DNA from 3 places in the Alkalihalobacillus phoenicis genome. Region 3 is predicted to be linked to each of the others. Evidence: a T-box and tRNA genes for the amino acid it is inferred to sense, from the RefSeq annotation. Region 3 holds a T-box; the other regions hold tRNA genes.
What was found. The T-box of region 3 lies ahead of tyrS (tyrosine--tRNA ligase). A T-box ahead of a tRNA ligase gene usually reads a tRNA of that ligase, here a tRNA-Tyr.
Positions count from the first base shown of each region.

Region 1 (9,602 bases), 2.3 Mb from region 3:
GTTTGACCAACAAAAATATTTGCAGCAGCGGACATCGATTCTGCCTGGCTTGTCCCAAGTAACTTTGAAAGCCCTCCGCCAATAATTTTAATAAACCATTGCATAATTCCGAGATAATACAGGACAGAAATAAGCGATGAAAAAAAGATAATAACGGTTAAAACTTGAAATGCAAAAATAAAGCCGATACTTTCATTACCAATCAACCCACCAAATAAGAAACCAATTCCTTCATTTGTATAATTAATAATGTCTTGAATTTTCAAAGCCAACCAACTTAGAATTTTTTGCCCAGTTTCCCATTTTAAAACAATAAATGCAAAGGAGAGTTGAATCATTAGACCTCCTATTATCGTACGAAGATTTATTCTCTTTTTATTGTTTGATAATAAAAAGGCAAGGCTTAATACAAAAAATATACCTAAGATTCCCCAAATAACATTCATAATGAATCTCCTTCATTTTTAATACAAGAACGTCAGATCATCTAGAAACCCACTTATAAATTCGCTTGACTTCAGATGTCAGACCTCTTGTTCGCAAAAAAATTTACTGATGTAAAATTAAATATCTATCGATTAACACTTTTCGTACTTCCAATCTCTTACCCAAAAGCCAAATCATTATTTTTTCTATAAATGTCCTAAAATCCATCTCCTTTTGTTTTGAGTTTTTAAAATTCACTCCCTTTGAAAACCTTTTCACTTATTTTTATCATCAGACGTCAGACGTCATATCTTTTAAAAACTATCCTTTTTAATAATACAAGAAGTGTTCCCACTTTTCAACCTTGATTTCATTACTTCTATAGTGAAGAAGTCATTTCTTTAACAAGTAATAAGAAGTTATCCCTTACCTTCTCTGTTCATATACACCTTGGATCAAGGGAAAGAACAAAAACTTCGGCCTCTTGTTCTCCCATTTGTCCTCCAGCTCCAATCGGCAGATGCGTATGAAATCCACTCTTACCGTACGGGTACTCAAACTCGTTTATTAAAGCGTCTTGATGCCCTTGATTTAAATCGAAAAGACTTATATAGTCAAGGAATTAATGAAATGAAAAAGTAATTTTTGATTTAGCTGAAACTTTAGATCTACCTGTTGCTGGTGGCAGTGATACCCATCACAACTGAGCTAACGCCGTAAAGAAATCACGAACAAGTAAACACCTCGGCTCCGATTCAATAAATTGAAGAAAAGCAGCAGTAAGAAGATTCCTTACTGCTGCTTTTTACAGCTACCGATCAGCCACTTTTAAATCATTTATGGAATAACTAGCGGTTATGCTAATAAAAAAAGCGACTGCTCTCTCATAAAAGAACAAGTCGCCTATCATTTTTTATCAATCTGTTATGTTATGGATTTGAATAAATAAAAAAACGATCTCTTTTCAGAATCGTTTGTGTTAAATAAAATGGCGCGCCCTGAGAGATTCGAACTCCCGACCTTTTGATTCGTAGTCAAACACTCTATCCAGCTGAGCTAAGGGCGCATATGGTGCCGAGGGCCGGACTTGAACCGGCACGGTAGTCACCTACCGCAGGATTTTAAGTCCTGTGTGTCTGCCAATTCCACCACCCCGGCATTTTAGGTATGTAGGCAGATATAAAGAAATAATCGATGGAGGCGGCACCCGGATTTGAACCGGGGATAAAGGTTTTGCAGACCCGTGCCTTACCCCTTGGCTATGCCGCCATCAATTGGAGCGGAAGACGGGATTCGAACCCGCGACCCCCACCTTGGCAAGGTGGTGTTCTACCACTGAACTACTTCCGCATATTGGCTGGGCTAGCTGGATTCGAACCAACGCATGACGGAATCAAAATCCGTTGCCTTACCGCTTGGCCATAGCCCAATATTTCAAAAGAAAAATGGGGCGACTGATGGGAATCGAACCCACGAATGTCGGAACCACAATCCGATGTGTTAACCACTTCACCACAATCGCCATATTAAATTTGGCAGGGGCAGTAGGAATTGAACCCACACCAAAGGTTTTGGAGACCTTCGTTCTACCTTTAAACTATGCCCCTACATAAATGGTGGAGGGGGACGGATTCGAACCGCCGAACCCTTAGGGAGCGGATTTACAGTCCGCCGCGTTTAGCCACTTCGCTACCCCTCCAAACGACACTATTTATAATACCTCAATTGCTATAAAAAATCAACAACTTTTTATTATAAATTTTTTAGAGTGCCGGCCAGAGGACTTGAACCCCCAACCTACTGATTACAAGTCAGTTGCTCTACCAATTGAGCTAGGCCGGCATTAGAATGGTGGCTTGGGACGGAATCGAACCGCCGACACATGGATTTTCAGTCCATTGCTCTACCGACTGAGCTACCAAGCCAAATATGTATTTTATATTATGATATAATGGCGGTCCGGACGGGACTCGAACCCGCGACCTCCTGCGTGACAGGCAGGCATTCTAACCAACTGAACTACCGGACCAAGTATAAATTGGTTATATTACTATAAATAAATATTGGTTGCGGGGGACGGATTTGAACCATCGACCTTCGGGTTATGAGCCCGACGAGCTACCAGACTGCTCCACCCCGCGATATTATTAAGATAAATTTAAATGGTGGAGGATGACGGGATCGAACCGCCGACCCCCTGCTTGTAAGGCAGGTGCTCTCCCAGCTGAGCTAATCCTCCATATTTGTCTTCAGATAAGCTTCAAATCTCTTCGTCTAGTTCGTGTTTCTCTTTCAGTCACGTACGATGTACGCTCCTTCTTTCGAACACTTCCTATCCTCGACCTTTTCGCTTCTCTTTGACAACTGCCTTTTAGGCTTCAGTTTAAAAGTTGGTGACCCGTACGGGATTCGAACCCGTGTTACCGCCGTGAAAGGGCGGTGTCTTAACCGCTTGACCAACGGGCCATCTGTTATTTATATAAATCCGAGTATTTTCTGGCGGAGAGCGAGGGATTCGAACCCTCGAGACGGTTCTACACCGCCTACACGATTTCCAATCGTGCTCCTTCGGCCAACTCGGACAGCTCTCCGAATAAATCTTGGCTCCACAGGTAGGACTCGAACCTACGACCGATCGGTTAACAGCCGATTGCTCTACCACTGAGCTACTGTGGAATAATATATGCCTGGCAACGTCCTACTCTCACAGGGGGAAGCCCCCAACTACCATCGGCGCTGAAGAGCTTAACGGCCGTGTTCGGCATGGGAACGGGTGTGACCTCTTCGCTATCGCCACCAGACTTTTTTTGGCTTCAGATAACCGGCGAACTTCTTCGTCAGCTTCCCTCCTTCAGTCATGTCGTGTACGGGTGTACACTTCATTCTTTCAGTCAGTCGCTTCCTCGAATTTCTTGGTTCTCTTTGCCAAATCAATTCTTGATGAAATTTATTCTTTTGTTTGAGAGTTCTCTCAAAACTAGATAATCGATAAAACATGATGTCAAGAATAATAATGGATAAGTCCTCGACCGATTAGTATCTGTCAGCTCCACGTGTCGCCACGCTTCCACACCAGACCTATCAACCTCATCATCTCTAAGGGGTCTTACTGGATTAACTCCATGGGAAATCTCATCTTGAGGGGGGCTTCATGCTTAGATGCTTTCAGCACTTATCCCTTCCACACGTAGCTACCCAGCGATGCTCCTGGCGGAACAACTGGTACACCAGCGGTGTGTCCATCCCGGTCCTCTCGTACTAAGGACAGCTCCTCTCAAATTTCCTGCGCCCGCGACGGATAGGGACCGAACTGTCTCACGACGTTCTGAACCCAGCTCGCGTACCGCTTTAATGGGCGAACAGCCCAACCCTTGGGACCTACTTCAGCCCCAGGATGCGATGAGCCGACATCGAGGTGCCAAACCTCCCCGTCGATGTGGACTCTTGGGGGAGATAAGCCTGTTATCCCCAGGGTAGCTTTTATCCGTTGAGCGATGGCCCTTCCATGCGGAACCACCGGATCACTAAGCCCGACTTTCGTCCCTGCTCGACTTGTAGGTCTCGCAGTCAAGCTCCCTTTTGCCTTTGCACTCTACGAATGATTTCCAACCATTCTGAGGGAACCTTTGGGCGCCTCCGTTACTGTTTAGGAGGCGACCGCCCCAGTCAAACTGCCCACCTGACACTGTCCCTGAACCGGATCACGGTCCGAGGTTAGAATGTCAGCACAGTCAGGGTAGTATCCCACCGACGCCTCCACCGAAGCTAGCGCTCCGGCTTCCAAGGCTCCTACCTATCCTGTACAAACTGTACCAACATCCAATATCAAGCTACAGTAAAGCTCCATGGGGTCTTTCCGTCCTGTCGCGGGTAACCTGCATCTTCACAGGTACTATAATTTCACCGGGTCTCTCGTTGAGACAGTATCCAAATCGTTACACCATTCGTGCGGGTCGGAACTTACCCGACAAGGAATTTCGCTACCTTAGGACCGTTATAGTTACGGCCGCCGTTTACTGGGGCTTCAATTCAGAGCTTCTCCCGTAAGGGATAACCCCTCCTCTTAACCTTCCAGCACCGGGCAGGTGTCAGCCCCTATACTTCGCCTTGCGGCTTCGCAGAGACCTGTGTTTTTGCTAAACAGTCGCTTGGATCTTTTCACTGCGGCTCTCTCAGGCTATTCACCTTAATAGAGCACCCCTTCTCCCGAAGTTACGGGGTCATTTTGCCGAGTTCCTTAACGAGAGTTCTCCCGAGCGTCTTAGAATTCTCTTCTCGCCTACCTGTGTCGGTTTACGGTACGGGCACCTCTCACCTCGCTAGAGGCTTTTCTTGGCAGTGTAGAATCAGGAACTTCGGTACTAAATTTCCCTCGCCATCACAGCTCAGCCTTCATGAGAAGCGGATTTGCCTACTTCTCAGCCTAACTGCTTGGACGCACATATCCATCAGTGCGCTTACCCTATCTTTCTGCGTCCCCCCATTACTCAAACGGTGAGGAGGTGGTACAGGAATTTCAACCTGTTGTCCATCGCCTACGCTTTTCAGCCTCGGCTTAGGTCCCGACTAACCCTGAGCGGACGAGCCTTCCTCAGGAAACCTTGGGCTTTCGACGGAGGGGATTCTCACCCCTCTTTTCGCTACTCATACCGGCATTCTCACTTCTAAACGCTCCACCAGTCCTCACGATCTGACTTCGCTGCATTTAGAACGCTCCCCTACCACTTACACCTGAAGGTGTAAATCCATAGCTTCGGTGATACGTTTAGCCCCGGTACATTTTCGGCGCAGAGTCACTCGACCAGTGAGCTATTACGCACTCTTTAAATGGTGGCTGCTTCTAAGCCAACATCCTGGTTGTCTAAGCAACTCCACATCCTTTTCCACTTAACGTATACTTGGGGACCTTAGCTGATGGTCTGGGCTGTTTCCCTCTTGACTACGGATCTTAGCACTCGCAGTCTGACTCCCGAGGATAAGTAATTGGCATTCGGAGTTTGACTGAATTCGGTAATCCTGTGGGGACCCCTAGTCCAATCAGTGCTCTACCTCCAATACTCTCACCTCGAGGCTAGCCCTAAAGCTATTTCGGGGAGAACCAGCTATTTCCGAGTTCGATTGGCATTTCACCCCTACCCACACCTCATCCCCGCATTTTTCAACATGCGTGGGTTCGGGCCTCCATTCAGTGTTACCTGAACTTCACCCTGGACATGGGTAGATCACACGGTTTCGGGTCTACGACGGCGTACTCATTCGCCCTATTCAGACTCGCTTTCGCTACGGCTCCGCTTTATCAGCTTAACCTTGCACGACATCGTAACTCGCCGGTTCATTCTACAAAAGGCACGCTGTCACCCATTAACGGGCTCCAACTAGTTGTAGGCACACGGTTTCAGGATCTCTTTCACTCCCCTTCCGGGGTGCTTTTCACCTTTCCCTCACGGTACTGGTTCACTATCGGTCACTAGGGAGTATTTAGCCTTGGGAGATGGTCCTCCCGGATTCCGACGGGGTTTCACGTGTCCCGCCGTACTCAGGATCCACTCTGGAGGAAACGAAGTTTCGGCTACGGGGTTGTTACCCTCTTCGACGGACCTTTCCAGGTCGCTTCACCTACTTCGTTTCTTTTTGACTCCGTATAGAGTGTCCTACAACCCCAAGAGGCAAGCCTCTTGGTTTGGGCTGATTCCGTTTCGCTCGCCGCTACTCAGGAAATCGCATTTGCTTTCTCTTCCTCTGGGTACTTAGATGTTTCAGTTCCCCAGGTCTGCCTTCTCATACCCTATGTATTCAGATATGGATACCATCCTATTAAAGATGATGGGTTCCCCCATTCGGATATCCCCGGTTCAAAGCTTACTTACAGCTCCCCGAGGCGTTTCGCCGTTCGTCGCGTCCTTCTTCGGCTCCTAGTGCCAAGGCATTCACCGTGCGCCCTTTCTAACTTAACCATTTTGGCTGCAAATCAACGGCGGATTTCTTCGTCAACTTCGCCTTCTCAGTCATGTCACGTACGAGTGTACGCTCCATTCTTTCGAAGCTTCGTTTCCTCGATCTCCTTGTTTCTTTTTGCCAAATTTGACTTCCGATTTTCGATTGCTCGAATCTCTTTGGTCGTATTATCAAAGGTTTGATATGAATTCTTGACATTCTCGTTCGTCTATCGTTATAGACTCCGATGAATTAATCATGTTTATCTTATTATCTAGTTTTCAAAGAACCAATAAATTCCGAGCTCCCTCTCTCTTCTTTACAAAAAGAAAGGATTCTCTTCTTCTATTTATTAGAATGAAGGTTAGTTCATTCAAAACTGAACAAAAGGACCAAAGCGCAAACAACCGAAGTTGTTCGTCGACTAGAGTTAAATACTCCATAGAAAGGAGGTGATCCAGCCGCACCTTCCGATACGGCTACCTTGTTACGACTTCACCCCAATCATCTGTCCCACCTTAGGCGGCTGGCTCCAAAAGGTTACCCCACCGACTTCGGGTGTTACAAACTCTCGTGGTGTGACGGGCGGTGTGTACAAGGCCCGGGAACGTATTCACCGCGGCATGCTGATCCGCGATTACTAGCAATTCCGGCTTCATGTAGGCGAGTTGCAGCCTACAATCCGAACTGAGAATGGCTTTATGGGATTGGCTCGACCTCGCGGTTTTGCTGCCCTTTGTACCATCCATTGTAGCACGTGTGTAGCCCAGGTCATAAGGGGCATGATGATTTGACGTCATCCCCACCTTCCTCCGGTTTGTCACCGGCAGTCACCTTAGAGTGCCCAACTAAATGCTGGCAACTAAGATCAAGGGTTGCGCTCGTTGCGGGACTTAACCCAACATCTCACGACACGAGCTGACGACAACCATGCACCACCTGTCACTTTGTCCCCCGAAGGGGAAAGCTCTATCTCTAGAGTGGTCAAAGGATGTCAAGACCTGGTAAGGTTCTTCGCGTTGCTTCGAATTAAACCACATGCTCCACTGCTTGTGCGGGCCCCCGTCAATTCCTTTGAGTTTCAGCCTTGCGGCCGTACTCCCCAGGCGGAGTGCTTAATGTGTTAACTTCGGCACTAAGGGCATCGAAACCCCTAACACCTAGCACTCATCGTTTACGGCGTGGACTACCAGGGTATCTAATCCTGTTTGCTCCCCACGCTTTCGCGCCTCAGCGTCAGTTACAGACCAGAGAGTCGCCTTCGCCACTGGTGTTCCTCCACATATCTACGCATTTCACCGCTACACGTGGAATTCCACTCTCCTCTTCTGTACTCAAGTCTCCCAGTTTCCAATGACCCCTCGGGGTTGAGCCCCGATATTTCACATCAGACTTAAAAGACCGCCTGCGCGCGCTTTACGCCCAATAATTCCGGACAACGCTTGCCACCTACGTATTACCGCGGCTGCTGGCACGTAGTTAGCCGTGGCTTTCTGGTTAGGTACCGTCAAGGTGCCGACCTATTCGAACGGCACTTGTTCTTCCCTAACAACAGAGCTTTACGATCCGAAAACCTTCATCACTCACGCGGCGTTGCTCCGTCAGACTTTCGTCCATTGCGGAAGATTCCCTACTGCTGCCTCCCGTAGGAGTCTGGGCCGTGTCTCAGTCCCAGTGTGGCCGATCACCCTCTCAGGTCGGCTACGCATCGTCGCCTTGGTAAGCCATTACCTTACCAACTAGCTAATGCGCCGCGGGCCCATCCCATAGTGATAGCCGGAGCCATCTTTTACAAAGGAACCATGTGATTCCTTTGATTATCCGGTATTAGCACCGATTTCTCGATGTTATCCCAGTCTACAGGGCAGGTTGCCCACGTGTTACTCACCCGTCCGCCGCTAACCTCTGGGAGCAAGCTCCCTTTGGTTCGCTCGACTTGCATGTATTAGGCACGCCGCCAGCGTTCGTCCTGAGCCAGGATCAAACTCTCCGTTAAAGGATAAGCTGATTCGCTCATTTTGCTGGCTAGCTTCAGCTTTCACTGAAGTTCCAATTTGCATTGATTTCTCAATGACTAACATTGACGAGATACCTTGTATCTCTTTAATTCGCTTGGCTTTTGTTCAGTTTTCAAAGAACTCATATCGCTCATTGGCGACTTTATTATCTTAACAAATCTGATGTTTTGTGTCAATCATTTTTTATAAAATAATTTTTCGGATAATAAGTCGTTATTTCGTTGTTGTCTCAGCGACAAGTAATAATATATCACACAGAAATAAATTGATCAATACTTTTTTCAAGAAAAATTTATATGATAGCGTAAATGCTCAATTCCATTTGCTTTAGTAGGCTTACACTCAACCCTCATAATCTTTTTTTCAACTAAAAAATTAAGAAATAGCTCCAGATCGATTTTATAATCTTCTACCTCAGATAAAGCCATCAGCTCAGAAATCGACCATTCTCTTTTCTCAAGCCTAATACAATCTATAAAGTGCTGGCTTCCTTCTATTGTTTTCGAATGAATCGCAAACTCTGTAGCCAAAACCATTAACTCAATTCTCTTTTCTAAAGTTTCTTCACTTTTTAGCAACTCTTGGTATAACTTATATGTTTCCGGCTCGATTTGCCTTACTTGTTCCCACACCATTATTTCTGGATAGAATCCTTGACGTATAACAGCAAGCCTCGCTAAATGATGAAGGGCATGCATCATATTCGAATAAGCATCGAAAAAATGCCCTTGAGCAAATAGTGTTTTTCCCTCTTCAAATCGCCGCAACATTTTTGTGAACTGAATGGTCATCTTTTTCGCACGATCATCTAGAGGAAAAGTTTCTATCCTTTCTTTCACATTCGCTAAAAACTCATTACGATCGTAAACAATCTTTCCACTTACTAGCCAATCAACCAAACGGCGATTACTTCCAACAATAAGAGAATAATGCATCAATTCTTTGTCTAATATATGTAATGCGACTGTTCTGTTATCAATAACATAGTGTTTAATATCCCATTGAATCGCCGCATCTTCCTTTATAATAAGAACAACAGCATTAAAACCGTCCGTTATTGATGTTTTTTCTCCCTCATTTTCTAACAATAAAATGGCACATGTATCTAGTTCACTTGCACGATCTTGATATAGTTGCCTCAACATTGTATCTACCATTTCAACGACTCCCTTCCCCTAAGTACCTTTACTTAAATATGAATAATTAAATAGAGAATAACGTCTT
Region 1 covers NZ_CP154853.1:2,775,564-2,785,165, forward strand. Annotated here, with positions in the region: gene AA0017_RS13190 (NupC/NupG family nucleoside CNT transporter) at 1-446, opposite strand, end outside; tRNA gene AA0017_RS13195 (tRNA-Arg) at 1,416-1,492, opposite strand; tRNA gene AA0017_RS13200 (tRNA-Leu) at 1,496-1,584, opposite strand; tRNA gene AA0017_RS13205 (tRNA-Cys) at 1,622-1,695, opposite strand; tRNA gene AA0017_RS13210 (tRNA-Gly) at 1,702-1,776, opposite strand; tRNA gene AA0017_RS13215 (tRNA-Gln) at 1,781-1,855, opposite strand; tRNA gene AA0017_RS13220 (tRNA-His) at 1,873-1,948, opposite strand; tRNA gene AA0017_RS13225 (tRNA-Trp) at 1,960-2,033, opposite strand; tRNA gene AA0017_RS13230 (tRNA-Tyr) at 2,041-2,125, opposite strand; tRNA gene AA0017_RS13235 (tRNA-Thr) at 2,196-2,268, opposite strand; tRNA gene AA0017_RS13240 (tRNA-Phe) at 2,276-2,351, opposite strand; tRNA gene AA0017_RS13245 (tRNA-Asp) at 2,379-2,455, opposite strand; tRNA gene AA0017_RS13250 (tRNA-Met) at 2,491-2,567, opposite strand; tRNA gene AA0017_RS13255 (tRNA-Val) at 2,590-2,665, opposite strand; tRNA gene AA0017_RS13260 (tRNA-Glu) at 2,818-2,892, opposite strand; tRNA gene AA0017_RS13265 (tRNA-Ser) at 2,924-3,017, opposite strand; tRNA gene AA0017_RS13270 (tRNA-Asn) at 3,028-3,102, opposite strand; rRNA gene rrf (5S ribosomal RNA) at 3,112-3,227, opposite strand; rRNA gene AA0017_RS13280 (23S ribosomal RNA) at 3,440-6,380, opposite strand; rRNA gene AA0017_RS13285 (16S ribosomal RNA) at 6,806-8,356, opposite strand; gene AA0017_RS13290 (nucleotidyltransferase-like protein) at 8,660-9,535, opposite strand.
Region 1: it has a tRNA-Tyr gene. The T-box ahead of tyrS (tyrosine--tRNA ligase) is inferred to sense a tRNA for this amino acid. The anticodon was not compared.

Region 2 (9,602 bases), 430 kb from region 3:
ATGAAAAAATTATTTTTATTATTCATTCGTGGTTATCAAAAGTTTATATCCCCACTTACCCCTCCAACTTGTCGTTTCTACCCAACTTGTTCTCATTATGGGGTTGAAGCAATCCAACGATTTGGAGCACTAAAAGGAGGATGGTTAACGATAAAGCGCATAAGTAAGTGCCATCCTTTTCATAAAGGCGGTATTGACCTCGTACCAGAAAAATCGGAAATGAAGACAAACAAAAAAGGCTAACCAAAAGTTTCATTACGATGAGCTTTTAGGAGCCTTTTTTGTTTGTTTATCTTATTTTGTGTCTTATGTCACACAACACGAGAGTTCATGAACCCGAAGCCAACTTGTTTGGCAGACTTAAGCATTCATTTGGGTTCTATGATTCCCTGTTAGGCTCTGATTCATGTGCTTTTGGCTTCATGGGGGGCCTTTGATTCCCTTTGTGGCTCTGATTCATATGCTTTTGGTTTCATTGAGGGGCTTTGATTCCCTTTGTGGCTCTGATTCATATGCTTTTGGCTTCATTGGGGGGGCCTTTGATTCCCTTTGTGGCTCTGATTCATATGCTTTTGGCTTCATGGGGGGCCTTTGATTCCCTTTGTGGCTCTGATTCGCTCGCTTTTGGCTTCATTGAGGGCCTTTGATTCCCTTTGTGGCTCTGATTCGCTCGCTTTCGGCTTCATTGAGGGCCTTTGATTCCCTTTGTGGCTCTGATTCATGTGCTTTTGGCTTCATTGAGGGCCTTTGATTCCCTTTGTGGCTCTGATTCGCTCGCTTTCGGCTTCATTGAGGGCCTTTGATTCCCTTTGTGGCTCTGATTCGCTCGCTTTTGGCTTCATTGGCCTCCTTTGATTCCCTTGGTGCCCATGAACTAAAGTCACTCTGGCAATTATAGAACTCAGGGGAAAATAAACGAAGAATCGTCTTCTGAATAGAATTTAATAATAGGAACGAGCGTTAATGGATTTTTAGACATTAGTAAGTATCTCCTTTTTTTAAAAACAGCTATCATACTAGGAAATGATGATGGAATACATGCCTAATTTGTGTAAGGGCGTACCCCTATTTCCTCAACACACACATTTTCATTACTAATAACATTCCCCTTTAATTAAACGCAAAAAAAGATGAAAAGGTAAAAAATACACCTTCTCATCCACTTAACTATTTTGAGGCTCTTAAAACTGCCTCTCCTTTATTTATGCGGGTGAAGGGAGTCGAACCCCCACGTCAAAAGACACTAGATCCTAAGTCTAGCACGTCTGCCAATTCCGCCACACCCGCTTAAGTTGATGATGAGCCATGAAGGACTTGAACCTTCGACCCTCTGATTAAAAGTCAGATGCTCTACCGACTGAGCTAATGGCTCATATAAAATAGCTTACCCTTAATGAAAATAAATCATGTAAATAAAAAAAGACAAAATAAAAAAGCGGGTGATGAGAATCGAACTCACGACATCAGCTTGGAAGGCTGAGGTTTTACCACTAAACTACACCCGCATATTATAAATGGTATTTAATTGATGTTGCTCACCTGTTGCATGTCTTTTCCTCTTCTAGCTTACACTTCGTAGCCTGCTGCGTCAAGACAACTCGTTGATTTTTCATAGAAGCTTCGCTCGTGGCTGAGGTTTTACCACTAAACTACACCCGCATGTAAAAATTTATTTAATTTAAAATGGCGCGCCCTGAGAGATTCGAACTCCCGACCTTTTGATTCGTAGTCAAACACTCTATCCAGCTGAGCTAAGGGCGCATCATCTTATATTTTAATGGTGCCGAGGGCCGGACTTGAACCGGCACGGTAGTCACCTACCGCAGGATTTTAAGTCCTGTGTGTCTGCCAATTCCACCACCCCGGCTATTGATTGACAACCTTATAAGCGGAAGACGGGATTCGAACCCGCGACCCCCACCTTGGCAAGGTGGTGTTCTACCACTGAACTACTTCCGCATATTGGCTGGGCTAGCTGGATTCGAACCAACGCATGACGGAATCAAAATCCGTTGCCTTACCACTTGGCCATAGCCCAATATTTATAAGGATTTTTTATTAAATTAATGGGGCGACTGATGGGAATCGAACCCACGAATGTCGGAATCACAATCCGATGTGTTAACCACTTCACCACAATCGCCACATAACTGGTGGAGGGGGACGGATTCGAACCGCCGAACCCTTAGGGAGCGGATTTACAGTCCGCCGCGTTTAGCCACTTCGCTACCCCTCCAGCATAAAAATAATATAATGGCGGTCCGGACGGGACTCGAACCCGCGACCTCCTGCGTGACAGGCAGGCATTCTAACCAACTGAACTACCGGACCAATATGTATAAAACTTGTACATTTTTCAATCTACGCTCGCATGAAGCTTATTCAACGTAGTATCGCTATATTATTTGGTTGCACTTTTCAAGTACTACTTATATCATTCGCTAGTAGAAAACCCAACGTAGCTATCATGAATTTATTTGGTTGCACTTTCCAAGCACTACTATCTACGCTCGCATGGAGAATATCCTACGTAGTATCGCTATATTAATTGGTTGCGGGGGACGGATTTGAACCATCGACCTTCGGGTTATGAGCCCGACGAGCTACCAGACTGCTCCACCCCGCGTCGTTTTAAAGTTAATGGATGATGTTTTCTCATGGATGAAGACATCTTCCTCTTCTAGCTATGCTTTGAAGTTGCTGCGTCGATATTACTCGGAGATTACTCATTGATGTAATGCTCGTTGCTCCACCCCGCATTATTATATAGCTATTAAGTGCTGAAGTAAATATGGCGGAGGAAGAGGGATTCGAACCCCCGCGCGGTTTAACCCGCCTGTCGGTTTTCAAGACCGATCCCTTCAGCCGGACTTGGGTATTCCTCCGAATTAGAATATATGATATGTAATATTCCATGGTGGAGCCTAGCGGGATCGAACCGCTGACCTCCTGCGTGCAAAGCAGGCGCTCTCCCAGCTGAGCTAAGGCCCCGTATCGCTTAATTTGTTGATGTCTCAGCGACGTTTATTACTATACCACGAAACATTTATAACCTGCAATACCTTTTTTGAAATTTCTCGAAAAAATTTTTCCACTTCCGATTTTCCCCATTAATTTAACGTTCCAATTAACGTAAACATAGGTAGCATTACCGCTAAGAATAGAAATAATACAAAACCACCCATCAAAATAAAAAACGCCGGTTGAATCATCGCAAACAACTTTTGAATTTTATCTTCCAATTCAAAAAATAGCAACTCACTATAGGATTGTAAGTCTTTCCCTAAGTACCCTGTTCTCTCTCCATTTTCGATTACTAATGCAAGCTCACCCATAAAAAAAGTCCGTGTACTCATGATCTCAAATAAAGAATGACCTTGAATGAGCTCCACTTTTATCAAGCTAACCTCCTCACGAAAAAAAGATAAGTAATGTTGATTCTCAAAAATACTTAACGCATGACGAACAGACATACCAGATTCCAATAAATGTCCTAATTGCAAGGCAAAGAAATACGTTAATATTTGTTTAATAAATGATTTAATAAGGGGGATTTTTAAGAGAAGGTTCATTTTTCTAGAGGCATTCGTTTTTTTGATCACATACAGATAGTATATTCCGATAACTAATACGGTCATAGTAAGGAAGACGCTAAGAAGTGGCATGAAGTCAATCACTGAAAAAAAGAAGGAAGTAATAAATGGTGGAGAGCCTTGGAAACTCAAGAACATTTGCGTAAGATGCGGGGCGATGAATTGCTGGAGCATTAAACTCATCAGTACCGTAATCCAAATTAAAACAAGTGGATAACGTAAAATTTTTGATAGCTCCTTTTTCGTCTTCTCTTTCTTTCGATAAAGCTCGCTTGCTTGATTAAATCCTTTTGCCAAATCTCCTTGTTGTTCATAAAAATAAATAAAGGACAATACATCGTTTGGTAAGGAAAAGACTTCAAACGCTTCCGAAACACTTACACCCGCTTTTAAATCTAATTCTACTTTTGTATACAACTGTTGATGTTCAATAGAAGCATGTAACTTTATAAATGAAAGAGCGATTGTAAGTGGATAACCTTGTTCAAGCAATTGAGCGATACGAGCAAGCTGGTTCACTAACGCCTGGTGGTCTTTTCTTAATCTTATTCTTTTTTTCACCATAGCCCCTGCCTTTCTATTTCATCATCCTCTAAATAGCCTAATGCCCAGGCTAACCTCACTTCATTTCGTAATTTTCGGTATGAAACCTTTTGATTCAAGATCGCTTCCCTTAAGCGTTCTGCAGAAAGAGTTTCGTATACCGCCTTTCTTTCCCTATAAAGAAAATGACCACATTCTTTCGTCGACTCCCCTTCACAATAAGGACATATCGGTAAAAAGAGTCGTTGTGTCATAATCATTCGTGTCGCTTCCGCTAACTCAACTCGAGTTAATCCGAAATCCAATAAACGAATAATCGCCGAGTAACAATCATGAGTATGCAAAGTGCCAAGCACATAATGACCGGTTAAAGCTGAACGTAATGCCAACTCTGCCGTTTGTTTGTCACGAATTTCTCCAATAACAATAACGTCTGGATCATGCCTTAATATCGAATGTAAACCACTTTCAAATGTAATTCCCGCTTTTTCATTTATTTGGATTTGTACCGCCTGTTCAATTGATTGTTCAATCGGATCTTCAATTGAAATAACCCTTCTATTCTTTTGCGAAATAAACTCATTTAATAGAGAATAAAGAGTCGTTGTTTTGCCAGAACCTGTTGGCCCTGTAATGAGTAAAAGTCCGTATGTGTATTGAAGTGCTTGGAATAAGGAAGGAAGCTGTTTTGGTAAAAGGGGAAGGTTTTGAATCGTTGTGGAACTGTTTTGTTTCGATATACGAATCGCTAAACTTTCGGTAGGGGTAGCAGGTAAAGTGGAAAGACGTAAAGTATACGCGTTGTTTTGGTCAACAAAAGGGATCATCGAGCTTTGGGATTTTCTCCTTTCTCCAATATCCATGCCCGATTGATACTTTAAATGACTAATTAATCTTTCGGCTTGTTTAATACGTAATCGTCTAACTGATTTGATTTGTCCGTGAATACGCATTTGCACTAAGTAACCTTGACCAATCGGAATGACATGCAAATCAGATGCTTGATTAACAATCGCTTCTTTTATTAGATTTTGACTCAATTGTTCGACTTCGTACAATAATGACTCCTCCATTCTATTCTTTGATACGGTTAAATTCGACATTTAGTAAAATAATCCTCTTCATCTTGCATGAAAAGAGAATGTTAGGTTATAATACATTTTACTAGTGGGCTATAGCCAAGCGGTAAGGCAACGGATTTTGATTCCGTCATGCGTTGGTTCGAATCCAGCTAGCCCAGTTATTAATAAGACTGCAACAAAAGGTCGATAAGACCATTGGGCAGTCTTTTTTTATGTCCAAAATCAATTGATGCTACCCTATTGAAAAAATAAAAACTCCACCTTTTATATAAAATTTGCTACGATAAAGATGGAAAATAAAGAAGCTAGTTTGTAGGAGATGATGTTCATGCAAACTGCCTATTATCATAAACGAGTGATTCATTTGCCTACTATTGATCGTTCAGAATGGCAACAACTATATAAGGCAGGTATTAGAGGGGCGTTAACTTGTATTCATTGTGGCGAAAAAATGCGTCTACAATTAAGTATAGAAGAGCCCGCCCAATTCCTTCACCCTCCCACAACCCTAAGTTGTGTCGATGAAGTGAATGCGTTCGAAAAAAAATATTCCACCCAAAAAGAAGAACCGAAAAAACAAGAGCAAGCGTTAAATGGGTTTTCGATCCCACAAAATCGTTCTATTTCTCAAACACGTGAATCCCATGATTCAAGTTGGAAAAAACCTGAGCCGTTAACGATGATTCCTGATTTTCAACCTACTAAGTCAACAACCATGACTTATCAATCAGAGTATAGAAGCCTATTACAGACTAACGGTATATATTTAGATGATAATCAATGGTCGGCTGTCGAAACAACGGAGGGGCCTCTTCTCATTTTGGCAGGTGCAGGTAGTGGAAAAACGAGAGTGCTTACGACTAGGGCTGCTTATATGTTAACCGTTAAGCAAATTTCTCCAAAAGAAATGATTCTCGTCACATTTACAGCCAAAGCAGCAAAAGAAATGAAGGCTAGAATGGAAATTTATCCAAACCTTTCGAAACAGACACTTAAACAGTTAATGGTCGGGACGTTTCATAGTATTTTTTATAAAATTTTGTTACACCATCACCCCGATCGTTGGCATTCTAGTAAATTGTTAAAAATGGATTGGCAAAGGGACAAACTAATAAAAGAAGCAGGTCGTGAAATCGATATTGATGAAAAAGACTTTGCTTATGACCAAGCGTTAACGCAAATAAGCTGGTGGAAAAACCATTTAATTTCTCCTGACCAAGTAAAAGCAGCGGATCAATGGGAAGAAAAAGTTCAATATTTATATAAAAGATACGAAGAAAAAAGAATACAAGAGCAAATGTTTGACTTTGATGATATGTTAATCGGTTGTTACGAGCTCCTAAAGTCAGATGAGCATTTAAGGGCTCGTTATCAACAAAGATTTAATTATGTTTCAATCGATGAATTCCAAGATATTAACAAAGTCCAAGCGGAAATCATGACAATGCTTACAGGAAAGTCAAATAACCTTTGTGTTGTTGGTGATGATGACCAATCGATTTATGGCTTTAGAGGTAGTGATCCAGACTATATTCTTTCTTTTCAACAAAACTATCAATCAGCTAAAAAAATCATTTTAAATGAGAATTATCGTTCCAATCATTCGATCGTCTCAGTCGCTAACAAAGTCATTGCCACAAACCGGAAACGATTCAAAAAGACCTTAAAAGCCCAGCACCATATAGAAAACTATCCGACCCTTTTTTATCCTTATGATGAGGAAGAAGAAGCAACGATAATTGTGAACAATATAAAAAAACGAATCGAAGCTGGAGCCAGGCCAGCAGATTTTGCGATCTTATATCGAACAAATACCCATGCAAGAGCTTTATTTGAACGGTTAATTGACTCCAGTCTTCCCTTTGTCATTGAAAGTGACGGTGAATCCTTTTATAACCGTAAAACCATTCGTAAAATTTTGGCTTACTTAAGATTGGCTCAAAACGAAGATGATATGAAGGCCGTCCCTGATATGACAAGTGCCTTATTTTTGAAACAAAATGTCGTTCAAGATGTAAAAGCATATAGCATCACACATGACTGCACATTAGTAGAAGCTTTTTCTTATGTAGAAAATCTACTCCCTTTTCAATTAAAAAAATTAAAGGCATTACCTAAACAGTTTCAAACACTTAAAAAGATGACACCTGAAAAAGCGATTCAGTATATAGAGTCTGAGATGGGTTTAAAAGACTATATCAAAAAACAAGGCAACGAAGGCAATAAGATGGACCGCGGTTCAGATGATGTTAGGGACTTAAAAGTAGCGGCCAGGCAGCATGAAACGATTTCCTCTTTTTTGGAACATGTTGACCATATGATAGCCAAATACAAAGAAATCAAGTCACTTCCCCCGTCCAAAGAAGCGATACAATTAATGACCATCCACAGGGCAAAGGGATTAGAATATGACCATGTTTATTTATTGGGAACCGTTGAAGGAAACTTGCCTCATGATTATGCCCTTGAAGCATGGCGAGAAGGCAATGACAACCCTTTGGAAGAGGAAAGAAGACTAATGTATGTCGCGATTACAAGAGCGGTTCAATCCTTATCCATTTCCGTTCCAATGATGCGGCGCGGTAAACAAGCACAACGTTCTCGATTTGTAAGAGAAGCACAAAAAATGGTATCAAAAGCAAGTAGCTTGACCACTTAAAGAGAGGTAGAAAAGAGATAATGAACCACACAGAAATGATCAATAAAACAGAAGCATGGGTAAAAGAGCAATTATTCGATGAGAAAAGTGGACATGATTGGTATCACATTAAACGTGTGACAAATCAAGCCATTGCACTTGCCAATAAAGAACAAGCTGATCTTTTTATCGTCACGATGGCTGCATTGCTCCACGATATCGCTGATGACAAGTTAATAGAAAATGAAGAAAAAGCCTTAAATTCGATAAAAGAATGGCTCGACTCCATCCAAGTAACTCCCGAGGAGCAAGCACTTATCTTTGATATCATTCAGTCGATTTCTTTTAAAGCTGGAAACGGACAATTACTTCGGACGATCGAAGCAAAGGTTGTTCAAGACGCTGACCGATTAGATGCGATCGGAGCGATTGGAATTGCTAGAGCCTTTACTTATTCTGGACATAAAGGCCAAGCCATGTATGATCCGACAATTGCTGTACGCGATAACATGACATTAGAAGAATACCGAAACGGCAAATCCTCAGCCGTCCATCACTTTTATGAGAAACTATTCAAATTAAAAGACTTAATGAATACCAATAGTGCTAAGGAAGAAGCCGAAAAAAGACATTTGTTTATGGAAGAATTTTTGGAGCAGTTTTATCGGGAGTGGAATGGGGAATAATAAGAAACCTTCACCTGCTAAAAAGGAGATGAGCAAATGAAAATGGCTCACCTCCTTTTTATTATATAAAATCAACCACTCAAACAAGCCTGATACTTCTTTTATATGAATGAACCTCAAGTCCACTCCTACATGATTACAATTTTTTAATATGCTTTTCATGACTGTCATAAATATTTTTCGTATCGAAAATAGTCTGAGCTGATTGTTTAATTAAATCATAATCAACATTTGTATGGTCTGTTAAAATAACGACACAATCATATTCAGCTATCCGCTTAGCTGACAATGGTTGGTGTTGATAAAGATGACTCTTTACTTCTATTTGTTCTAAAAACGGGTCATGATAATCCACTTTGATCCCCTTTTCAATCAACCCTTGAAACACACTAACGGCTGCTGATTCTCTCATATCATTAATATCTTTTTTATAAGTCAATCCAATAACCAATACTTTCCCAGTATCAGGTCCGATAAGGTTAAGAACTCTTTTAACGATATAGGTAGGTTGGTTATCATTAATTTTTTTTGCAAGATTAATAAATTCTGTATTAATCTTTAGTTCATTTGCTTTCCACTTAAGATATAACGGATCAACTGGAATACAATGTCCACCAATGCCTGGCCCAGGATAATAAGGGGTAAACCCATATGGTTTTGTACTTGCGGCTTCTATTACTTCCCAAATATCAACATTTAATTTTTCACTTATTTGACTTAATTCATTTATAAATGAAATATTAATAAAGCGTTGAGTATTTTCTACTATTTTTGTCATTTCTGCAACCTTTGTATTTTTTACAGGAACTAGTTCACTAAATATTTTGTCATAAACATTATTAATCCTATCTAGACAATTTTCAGTTGTACCACTTATTATCTTAGGAATATTTTCAAGTGAAAACAATTGATTACCTGGATCAATTCTTTCTGGTGAATACCCTAAAAATAGATCCTCCCCTACTTTCCATCCTTTTTCTTCTAACATCGGTTTTAGTATTTCTTCCGTTGTTCCTGGGTAAGTAGAACTCTCAACAACGATTAAATGATCTTTTTTTAG
Region 2 covers NZ_CP154853.1:868,307-877,908, reverse strand. Annotated here, with positions in the region: gene yidD (membrane protein insertion efficiency factor YidD) at 1-243, shown strand; tRNA gene AA0017_RS04005 (tRNA-Leu) at 1,206-1,287, opposite strand; tRNA gene AA0017_RS04000 (tRNA-Lys) at 1,300-1,372, opposite strand; tRNA gene AA0017_RS03995 (tRNA-Gly) at 1,435-1,505, opposite strand; tRNA gene AA0017_RS03990 (tRNA-Arg) at 1,685-1,761, opposite strand; tRNA gene AA0017_RS03985 (tRNA-Leu) at 1,779-1,867, opposite strand; tRNA gene AA0017_RS03980 (tRNA-Gly) at 1,888-1,959, opposite strand; tRNA gene AA0017_RS03975 (tRNA-Gln) at 1,964-2,038, opposite strand; tRNA gene AA0017_RS03970 (tRNA-His) at 2,068-2,143, opposite strand; tRNA gene AA0017_RS03965 (tRNA-Tyr) at 2,152-2,236, opposite strand; tRNA gene AA0017_RS03960 (tRNA-Asp) at 2,255-2,331, opposite strand; tRNA gene AA0017_RS03955 (tRNA-Met) at 2,550-2,626, opposite strand; tRNA gene AA0017_RS03950 (tRNA-Ser) at 2,793-2,885, opposite strand; tRNA gene AA0017_RS03945 (tRNA-Ala) at 2,916-2,991, opposite strand; gene comGB (competence type IV pilus assembly protein ComGB) at 3,111-4,154, opposite strand; gene comGA (competence type IV pilus ATPase ComGA) at 4,151-5,194, opposite strand; tRNA gene AA0017_RS03930 (tRNA-Gln) at 5,305-5,376, shown strand; gene AA0017_RS03925 (ATP-dependent helicase) at 5,547-7,877, shown strand; gene AA0017_RS03920 (HD domain-containing protein) at 7,898-8,542, shown strand; gene AA0017_RS03915 (nucleotide sugar dehydrogenase) at 8,679-9,602, opposite strand, start outside.
Region 2: it has a tRNA-Tyr gene. The T-box ahead of tyrS (tyrosine--tRNA ligase) is inferred to sense a tRNA for this amino acid. The anticodon was not compared.

Region 3 (9,602 bases):
AGTTCGAAGTAGAATGGGTTGACCTTGAAGATCCATTAATTTTACATTATACATCTGGCTCTACTGGGAAACCTAAAGGTGTCCTTCATGTTCACAATGCGATGATTCAACATTATCAAACAGCTAAATGGGTACTAGATTTAAAAGAAGATGATGTATACTGGTGTACAGCTGACCCAGGTTGGGTAACCGGAACATCTTACGGTATTTTTGGACCATGGCTTGCTGGTGTTACGAATGTTGTCAAAGGTGGACGTTTTAGCCCAGCAGATTGGTATGAGACTTTACAAAAATATAATGTAACTGTTTGGTATAGTGCACCAACAGCCTTTAGAATGCTTATGAGTGCTGGTGACGCTGTTGTAGGAAAATACGATTTATCAAGTGTTCGTCACGTATTAAGTGTTGGGGAACCACTGAACCCAGAAGTTGTTCGTTGGGGTATGAAAGTATTTAATTTAAGAATTCATGATACGTGGTGGATGACCGAAACGGGTGCTCAGTTAATTTGTAACTATCCAGCAATGGAAATCCGTCCTGGTTCAATGGGTAAACCGATTCCAGGTGTTGAAGCGGCAATTATTGATAACCAAGGTAATGTGCTTCCTCCTAATCGAATGGGGAACCTTGCGATTAAAAAAGGTTGGCCATCAATGATGAGAGCAATTTGGAAAAATGAGCCAAAATATAACAGCTATTTTGAGATTGACGGCTGGTACGTATCAGGTGACTCTGCTTATATGGATGAAGATGGCTACTTTTGGTTCCAAGGACGTGTCGATGATGTTATTATGACGTCTGGGGAGCGAGTTGGACCGTTTGAAGTCGAAAGTAAACTTGTTGAGCATCCTGCGATTGCTGAAGCTGGTGTTATTGGAAAACCAGATCCGGTCCGTGGTGAAATTATTAAAGCTTTTATCGCGTTACGTGACGGGTATGAAGTTACGGATGAGCTAAGAGAAGAGATTCGTGTATTTGTTAAAAACGGACTTTCTGCACACGCAGCACCAAGAGAGATTGAGTTCCGTGCAAAATTACCAAAAACGCGTAGTGGAAAAATTATGAGACGCGTGCTTAAAGCTTGGGAGCTTGACCTACCAACAGGCGACTTATCAACAATGGAAGACTAAAAACTAGTTTATGAAGCTTTAGAATTTATGAGTGGCTGGATTCACATTTTATGTGGGTTCAGTCGCTTTTTGATAGGAGGAAGAGGAGAGTCTTTTGGATAGGAATTTGAAAGGCTAGCTGGTTAGGTTTCTAACCTCGAAGTATATACAAAAAAGCCGCACCTCATTGGTGTGGCTTTTCCTCATTCATCAAATTAATCGTCATTTTCATCGTTATTTTCTTCAGTACTATTATCTCCATCGCTATTATCTGCTTCGTTATCTGCCTCTTCTTGCTGGCGACGTTCTTCTTCTTCGCGTTCTTTACGTTCTTCTTCCTCACGTTCTTTACGCTCTTGTTCGGCTTTCTTTTCTTTCTCTTCGGCACTAATCCAGTCGCTTCCTTTTGCGGTATCGGAAGCAGGGGATTCATTTCCTCTTGTATCAACGGCGGTCACATAATAAGCTTTAGAGCCACCACTAACATTATGACTAGTGGTCGTATTCATTTTTACACTAGCGACACGGCTAAAATTATCACTACCGTTATCAGCTTGATAAATGCGGTAACCAACAATATCACCGGCTCCATGTTTACTCCAAGTTAAGGTCGAGCCACTTAATTTTACACCAGAAACTTTACCAGGTGTGTTGCCGTTATCTGGAGCATTATTATTTGGAACAATGTTTTTCATATTATCAGGTAGGTATTGACTAATATTATCAATATTCCAGTTATTAAATGAGACTGTTATCCCTTGTTCAGTAAATTCTGATGGTGTGGAATCTAATGCTTTATAGTTTTTACCATCAATGGTGACGTATCTGGCTGCCCCACTACTATCTTGTTGAGAAGGCACAAATTTTGAATTAAATAACTCAGATTTTACATAGCCTGCGTCCTGACAAGCTTTTGAAGGGAGTGTCCCCGTCAATGTGCAAACTTGACGACTTACAATGCCGTCAGGAGCTTGAAAACGTTCACCTGAGGCGAATAATTCTGGACGGACGTCATACACAGTATTGGCTAAATTAGCCCATAAATCCATTGTTCTTTGAGAATAACCACTATCTAAAGTCATATTATGTTCATAGCCAACCCATATCCCAAGAGAAACTCGTGGATTAGTGGCAACGAACCAGTAATCTCTTTCATCATTTGAAGTACCTGTTTTACCTGCCCAATCTGAATTTCCTTTTATTTTTCCGTTAAGTCGTGCAGCTGTTCCATTTCTAATAACACCACGCATCATATCTAACATTAAATAGGAGGTTTGTGGGCTAAATACTTCAATTGGTTCAATTTCATGTTCAAAAACAACATCACCGTTACGGGTTTCGATCTTTTCAATTAAATAAGATTCAACCCGTTTGCCGTCGTTGGCAAATGTAGCATAGGCATTGACATTACCTTCCACCGTTACATCGAGTGGCCCTAATACAGATGATTCAGGTAAGCCTGATTCCCAATTAATATGAAAACCTAACTTATCAAAAATCTCTCTACTATAATCATTAGGGACTGTATTAAAGGCTCTAACCGCAGGTACATTTCGGGATTGTTCTAAAGATTGTCTAACCGTAAGAAGCCCCTTATATCCACCTTCAAAGTTAGAGATGTTTTTAGCTTCACGATCATTATAACGTTGAGGGGTATCTGGTATTACAAAACCAGGCTGAACGGTACCATAATCCATCCCTGGTGCATAGGCTAATAATGGTTTCATCGTAGAACCAGTTGGCCTACCCCTCATAGTGGCAAAGTTAAAATCTTGAGTTGAATTTTTTTCATCGCGACCACCAACAAAAGCTAAAATGGCACCAGTAGCATTATCAATTAAAACAGAGCCAAGCTGTTGCTGTTGATCGGTAATTGAACTATCTATACGGCTTTGCTTAGGTTTTCCAAATAGTGAGTTGTCTTGGACAGCGGCAACCTGCATCGCATCATATAGTTCTTTGTCGACGGTTGTGTGAATTACGTATCCTTTACGGCGTAAATCTTGTCTTGCTGTTGCTTCGTACTCATTTTTCGTCTGTGTATACTCTTCATTGATTCTAGCGATTTCTTCTTTTCTTTTATCTGCATCTTCAATCTCATCAACATTTGCAAGAAGCTCTTCTAAGGTAATACCATCTTTTTCAAGTTGCTCTTTCGCTAAAATAACGGTTGCTCGATTCAGAATATCAGTTGTTAAATAACGATAATCCTGTAAAGGTGATGCTGTTGCATCGGTTAAGTTTTCGCGAATATCGTAAGCGAGAGCTTCTTGATATTCCTCTTCAGTAATGTACCCGACTTCATACATATTAGTTAGGACATTCCGCATTCGGTTTAAACCGGCATCAAAATTTTCTTTGACATCTCCATTACTCGTAAAGGGGGTGTACCCAAATGGACTTTGTGGTAAACCGGCAATAAAGGCAGCTTGAGGAATATTTAATTCGCTCGCATCGACCCCAAAAATACCTTCAGCCGCTGCTTGAACACCAGCAACTTGACGACCTGATGCATTTCGGCCAAATGGTACAACATTTAAATAAGCTTCTAAAATTTCTTCTTTTTCCATAAACGTTTCTAGGCGCATGGCTAATAGAATTTCCTTTGCTTTCCGGTCAAAGGAAACTTCACTCGTTAAAATTTGCTGCTTAATTAACTGCTGAGTGATTGTACTACCACCTGTTTGAACACTAGAATTTGCAAACTCTTGTAATGTGGCACGTAAAATGGCTTTCGGAACAATACCTTCATGCTCAAAAAAGTGTTCGTCTTCTGTTGCAATTAAGGCTTGAATCACATATTCTGATACTTGATCAAGAGAGATTTCTTCTCGTTCAAGTTCAGTTGGGACTTTACCTAAGTACTCATCATTGGCAAAATATATTTCACTGGTCTCTTCATAGTCGTAGATTTCTACGAGCATTTCCTCAGAAGAACGCAATGGTTCATCAGCGACTAAAGAGGCAAAATAGCCTGCAAATGCTCCACCGGCAAAAAAGATCGACATTGCTCCAAAAATGATAAAAATAAGCAATAAATTCCATAGCACTTGATATGTAATGCCGATACTGCGGATAATTTTTGTCCGATGTAACCAATCTGTAAAGGACCTAAATTGTTCGGAAATTGTTGAAAATAGTTTTTTCATATCGAACCTCCTTATAACAGCCATATTATAGCATATGATAGCAATAGTGCCTATCCTTTCATCCATATTTCTCCTGCTATTTGACATGAAAAGCAGATATGTGGTAAAAAGAAAACAATTGTATTTCTGTAAAGCTATATATTTGTGCGTTGAAGGGTAAAAGTAGAAGACACTTCTGTAAAAAGTAGAGAACTGATGGTTGGTGAAAATCAGTACAAAGTGTGTTTGAATTACGGACCTGGAGCATTTCTTGTGAGTAGCAAGAAACGGTTACGCCGTTATCGAATGGAGTGGAAGCTTTTTTGAATAAGGCTTCAATTAGGGTGGTAACGCGATAACCTCGTCCCTTTGTATAGGGAGGAGGGTTTTTTTTATGGAAAAAATGAAGAATAGTTGGAGGAATGAAGATGGAAGAATTAAAACTAACCACCGAACAAGAAAAAGAAGTCGAGCGCCAATATAATTTATTGCAACGTGGGGTTGTGGAAATCGTCCCAGAAGATGAGTTCCGCAAAAAAATTGCTCGCTCGATTGTGACAGGTAAGCCGTTAAAAGTAAAACTAGGAATGGATCCCTCTGCACCAGATGTCCATTTAGGTCATACGGTTGTGCTTCATAAATTAAGACAGTTTCAAGAATTAGGTCACCAAGTACAAATGTTAATTGGTGATTTTACAGGAAGAATAGGAGATCCAACTGGCAAATCAGAAACACGAAAGCAATTAACTGACGAACAAGTGTTAGAAAATGCGAAAACGTATGTTGAACAATACGGAAAAGTGTTGGATATGGATAAGGCAACACTTTATTACAATTCAGAATGGTTAAAGAAATTATCGTTTGAAGATGTCATTAACCTTGCTGGAAATGTGACGGTTGCGAGAATGCTTGAGCGCGATGACTTTGAAAAACGTTATAAATCAGGACAAGCGATCTCGATTCATGAATTTTTCTATCCATTAATGCAAGGTTATGATTCTGTTGCGATGGAAACAGATGTGGAAATTGGCGGGACGGATCAAAAGTTTAACTTGTTAATGGGCCGTCAACTTCAAGAAGCATATGGTCAAGAAAAACAAATCGTCATGACGTTACCGTTAATTGAAGGTTTAGATGGGGAAAGAAAGATGTCTAAGTCCCTTCATAACTATATTGGAATTGATGAAGCACCAAATGAAATTTTTGGAAAGTCAATGTCGATACCGGATGAACTGATGATCAAATACTACAAACTCGCAACAGACTTACCAATAGAGGAAGTTGAGGCTTTGGAAGCTGGATTAAAAGGCGGTACAGTTCATCCACGTGATGCCAAAATGAACTTAGGTGCTAAGTTTGTAGAGATGTATCATGGTCAAAAAGAAGCAGAAGAAGCTATCCAATATTTCAAAACAGTGTTCCAAAAAGGGGCTCTCCCAGACGATATTCCTGAAGTGAAGTGGGAGGGTGAAGCTCAAATTTGGATTGTCGATTTGCTTGTTCAATTAAAACTTCAATCATCAAAAGGAGAAGCAAGACGTATGATCCAAAATGGTGGGGTGAAGTTGAATGAAGAAAAGGTTAACGATGTTCAACTACAAGTGGATGTCACACCGGGCTTAATTATTCAGGTTGGAAAACGTAAATTCGCTAAAATTGTCTAACTGTTGAAAAGGGGCTGCCATAAGTCGTTTTGGATGACACTTTGGAGCAGCCTCAATTTTTTTAGGACGTCTTATAATGGGGTGGGAAAATGAAGGTGATTTATGTGTTTGTTGGAGTTGTTATCTTAACTTTATATAATGCACTTGGGGTTTGGATTCACTCTAAGTTTCTTCCATTTATTCCTGGTAGTTTAATAGGAATGGCATTCATGTTTCTAACTCTATTAATCGGAAAAGATAAATTATACAAATGGGGAAAACCTGGAGCAGACACATTAATTATGTATCTACCACTCTTTTTTGTTCCGGTCACTGTTGGGATTATTCAATATACAGAGCTAGTGTCGTTAACTGGTTTATTCATTTTTGTAATCTTGATTGTGAGTACGATGGTTGTGATTTTGATTACTTCCTGGTTAATTGAAAAAAGGCTTGTGAGTCAGGAGAAACAACAATGAATATAACAGCCTTATTTTGGATAGTTTTAACGATTGGCATTTATTTAGGCTCTCTCTATTTTTATAAAAAAACAAAATGGAGTTTTCTATTACCTGTCTTCTTTAGCACCGCCGTCATTATTTGTATTTTAATCGTTTTTAATATTCCTTTTTCAGATTACCACAGCGGGGCCAAATGGATTGACTACTTTTTAGGACCAGCTATTGTGGCTCTTAGTTTTCCTCTTTATTTGCACCGAAAAAGATTATTGAAGATTCTTCCATTAATCTTTTTTTGGCTCACATTTGCTGCGGTACTTGCGATGTTTTTAGGAACAATTATGTTATGGTTGCTTGATATTCCAATGGAAGTCATTAAATCCATGCTACTTCGAAACACAACAGCAGCAATTGCGATTGAACTGGCTTATATATATGGTGGAATTGCTTCGTTTACGGCGGCGATTTGTACGATATCCGGCATGGTTGGGGCTATTACTGGCCCCTTTCTTTTTAAAAAGGCAAAAGTTTCTCATTCCATTGCAAAAGGAATTGCGATGGGAGCGACAGCACACGCAATTGGTACAGCACGGCTTATGGAGACCGATGATGAAGCTGGTGCCATTAGCACGTTGTCCTTTTTATTAATGGCTGTTGTTGCCACCTGTTTAACGCCGCTGTTTATTTATTTGTATTCATAGAGTAGGAGTTCAACGATTAAAAAAGGCTGCATCGAGGTCATGATTGACCTTGGGCAGCCTTTTTGTGAAAGCTTATTGAGCTAACTGTACATCTTTGAAGAATGGTGTACCACTGAAGTTTACGAATAAACCAGTAGATACGCCGTTCATTCCGTGTACGAAGTCTGGGTGATGTAAATAAATCATTGGTACTTCATCAACTAAAATTTCAGATACTTCTTTATAAGCTTGATTACGCTCATCTTGATCGGTACTTGTACGACCTAAGTCAAGGAGCTCATCAACGCGAGAATTGCTATAGAAAGAACGGTTACCTGGGTCACCGAATTGTGAAGAATGGAAAAGATTGTATAATCCGTAGTCAGCATCACCTGTTACTGTCGTCCACCCTAAAACGAATAATTCATGCTCACCAGCGGCTGTTTTCTCTAAGAAAGCACCCCACTCAATGACTTCAATATCAACTGTAATGCCAATCTCAGCTAACTGAGTTTGAACAAACTCGGCAATATCAGCACGTTCTTTACTACCATCGTTTACATAAATAGTTGTTGAGAAGCCATCAGCGTGACCAGCTTCTGCTAATAATTCTTTGGCACCTTCTACATCATATGGAAGTGGCACAAGGTCTTGGTGGTTACCAACAACAGTTGGAGCAAGTGGACCAACTGCTGGAACACCTTGTCCATCTAAAATTCCATCAACTACATCATCTTTATTAATCGCCATTGCTACAGCTTGACGAACTAGCTTGTCATCAAATGGTGCTTTTTCCATATTGATACCGACATAGTCCATACGTGTACCGGAAACACGGTCGATTTCAATTTGAGACATTGCTTCTACACGGTTCACATCAGAAGCACCGACTAACATAATGTGAGCTTCTCCGCTTTCTAACATAGCCACACGTGTAGCTTGTTCAGGAACGGAAATAAATTTAATTGAGTCAAGGTATGGACCTTCACCCCAATAATCTTCATTTTTCACCATTAGAATTTCGGCACCACGGTTCCAGCTGTCAAGTTTAAATGGACCAGTACCGATTGGGTTTTCATCAACTGTTTTTCCGTCGTTGTTCTCTTCTTCAATAGCAGAAGGAGCAATGATGGAACCTGCATTATGAGCTAAGTGAGCTGGAAGTGCAGCAAATGGCTCTTCTGTTGAAATTTGTACAGTGTAATCATCAATAACTTCTACTTCTGAAATCATTGCAAGAATAACTCGTTTAGGTGAAGCGAATTCTTCATCAAGGATACGCTCTAACGAAACTTTAACAGCTTCTGCATTAAAGTCTGTCCCATCGTGGAATTTAATTCCTTCTTTTAATTTAAATTCCCATGTTAAATCATTAAGTGGTTCAAAGCTTTCAGCTAGTAATGGAATAACTTCTCCATCCTCATTGTAATCTGTTAATCTTTCAAGCATTTGTGAAGTTGCTGTATTTGATGCTGTATCATTGACACCATGAGGGTCAAGTGTTGGAGCATCTGAAGGAGTAACGAAAATTAATTCTCCGCCCTCAGCAGCTTCTCCTACTACTTCTTCTGTGTTGTCTGCCTCATCTGTGCCTGCTCCATCATCGGATGGGTCTCCTTCTGTTTCCGTATTGCCACCACAAGCGGCTAGTACGATGGCTGCTACAAAAGAAAACACAAGCATAAGTAGCCATTTCTTTTTTTGTTTCATTTGTTTGTCCCCCTTCAAGGTTCATTATTTGACTATTACAAACTATATAATAATTTAAAAAATAATAATTTACAATATTATTTTGAAAGTTTCGAATAGTTATGTTAGTATTTCAATAAAAAAACTAGTTTTCTTTTGAAACCAGTTTATATGGTTAATAAAGGTTTTTATTCCTTATTATCCAATAATACTATAATAATTTTGATTTTCTAAAGTACATAATTGAAAATCTATTTTTACTGAAAGGGGGATGAAGAAGAACATAATTATTTTCTAAAGTAATTATTTTGCCTATAGGTTTTAGGACATTATTTTAATTATTAATTGATTGATGAGTGAAAGGATGAAAAGAGATGGAGCAGCAGCCACAAATGGAACCAGTAGCAATCAATAATCCCACACCACAAAATACTAGAATGATAAGGTGGAATAGTTTTTATAAAAAACTAGCCAAAAATAAAGCAGCATTAGCAGGAGCCATTATCATTATCTTTTTTATGGTTTTAGCAATAATAGGCCCTTTTATCGCTCCATATGACCCCATAACTCAAGATTATGGGAATAAATTACAACCTCCTTCTTTTGAGAATTGGTTCGGGACAGATGATAAAGGACGTGACATACTTAGCCGAGTTTTGTATGGTGCTAGGCTTTCATTATCAATTGGTATTGCATCTACCATTCTTGGAGCAATAATTGGTATTTTATTAGGGATTGTTTCTGGGTATTACGGAAGATGGGTCGACACATTAATTATGAGAATTTGTGATGTGTTATTAGCGTTCCCTGGAATTTTGTTAGCGTTAGCGATTATTAGTATTCTTGGAGCAAGTACAACAAATGTTGTGATTGCTGTTGCGTTTTATGCGATTCC
Region 3 covers NZ_CP154853.1:434,208-443,809, forward strand. Annotated here, with positions in the region: gene acsA (acetate--CoA ligase) at 1-1,130, shown strand, start outside; gene AA0017_RS01995 (transglycosylase domain-containing protein) at 1,325-4,258, opposite strand; T-box leader at 4,399-4,609, shown strand; gene tyrS (tyrosine--tRNA ligase) at 4,666-5,901, shown strand; gene AA0017_RS02005 (CidA/LrgA family protein) at 5,991-6,359, shown strand; gene AA0017_RS02010 (LrgB family protein) at 6,356-7,039, shown strand; gene AA0017_RS02015 (glutathione ABC transporter substrate-binding protein) at 7,112-8,728, opposite strand; gene AA0017_RS02020 (ABC transporter permease) at 9,082-9,602, shown strand, end outside.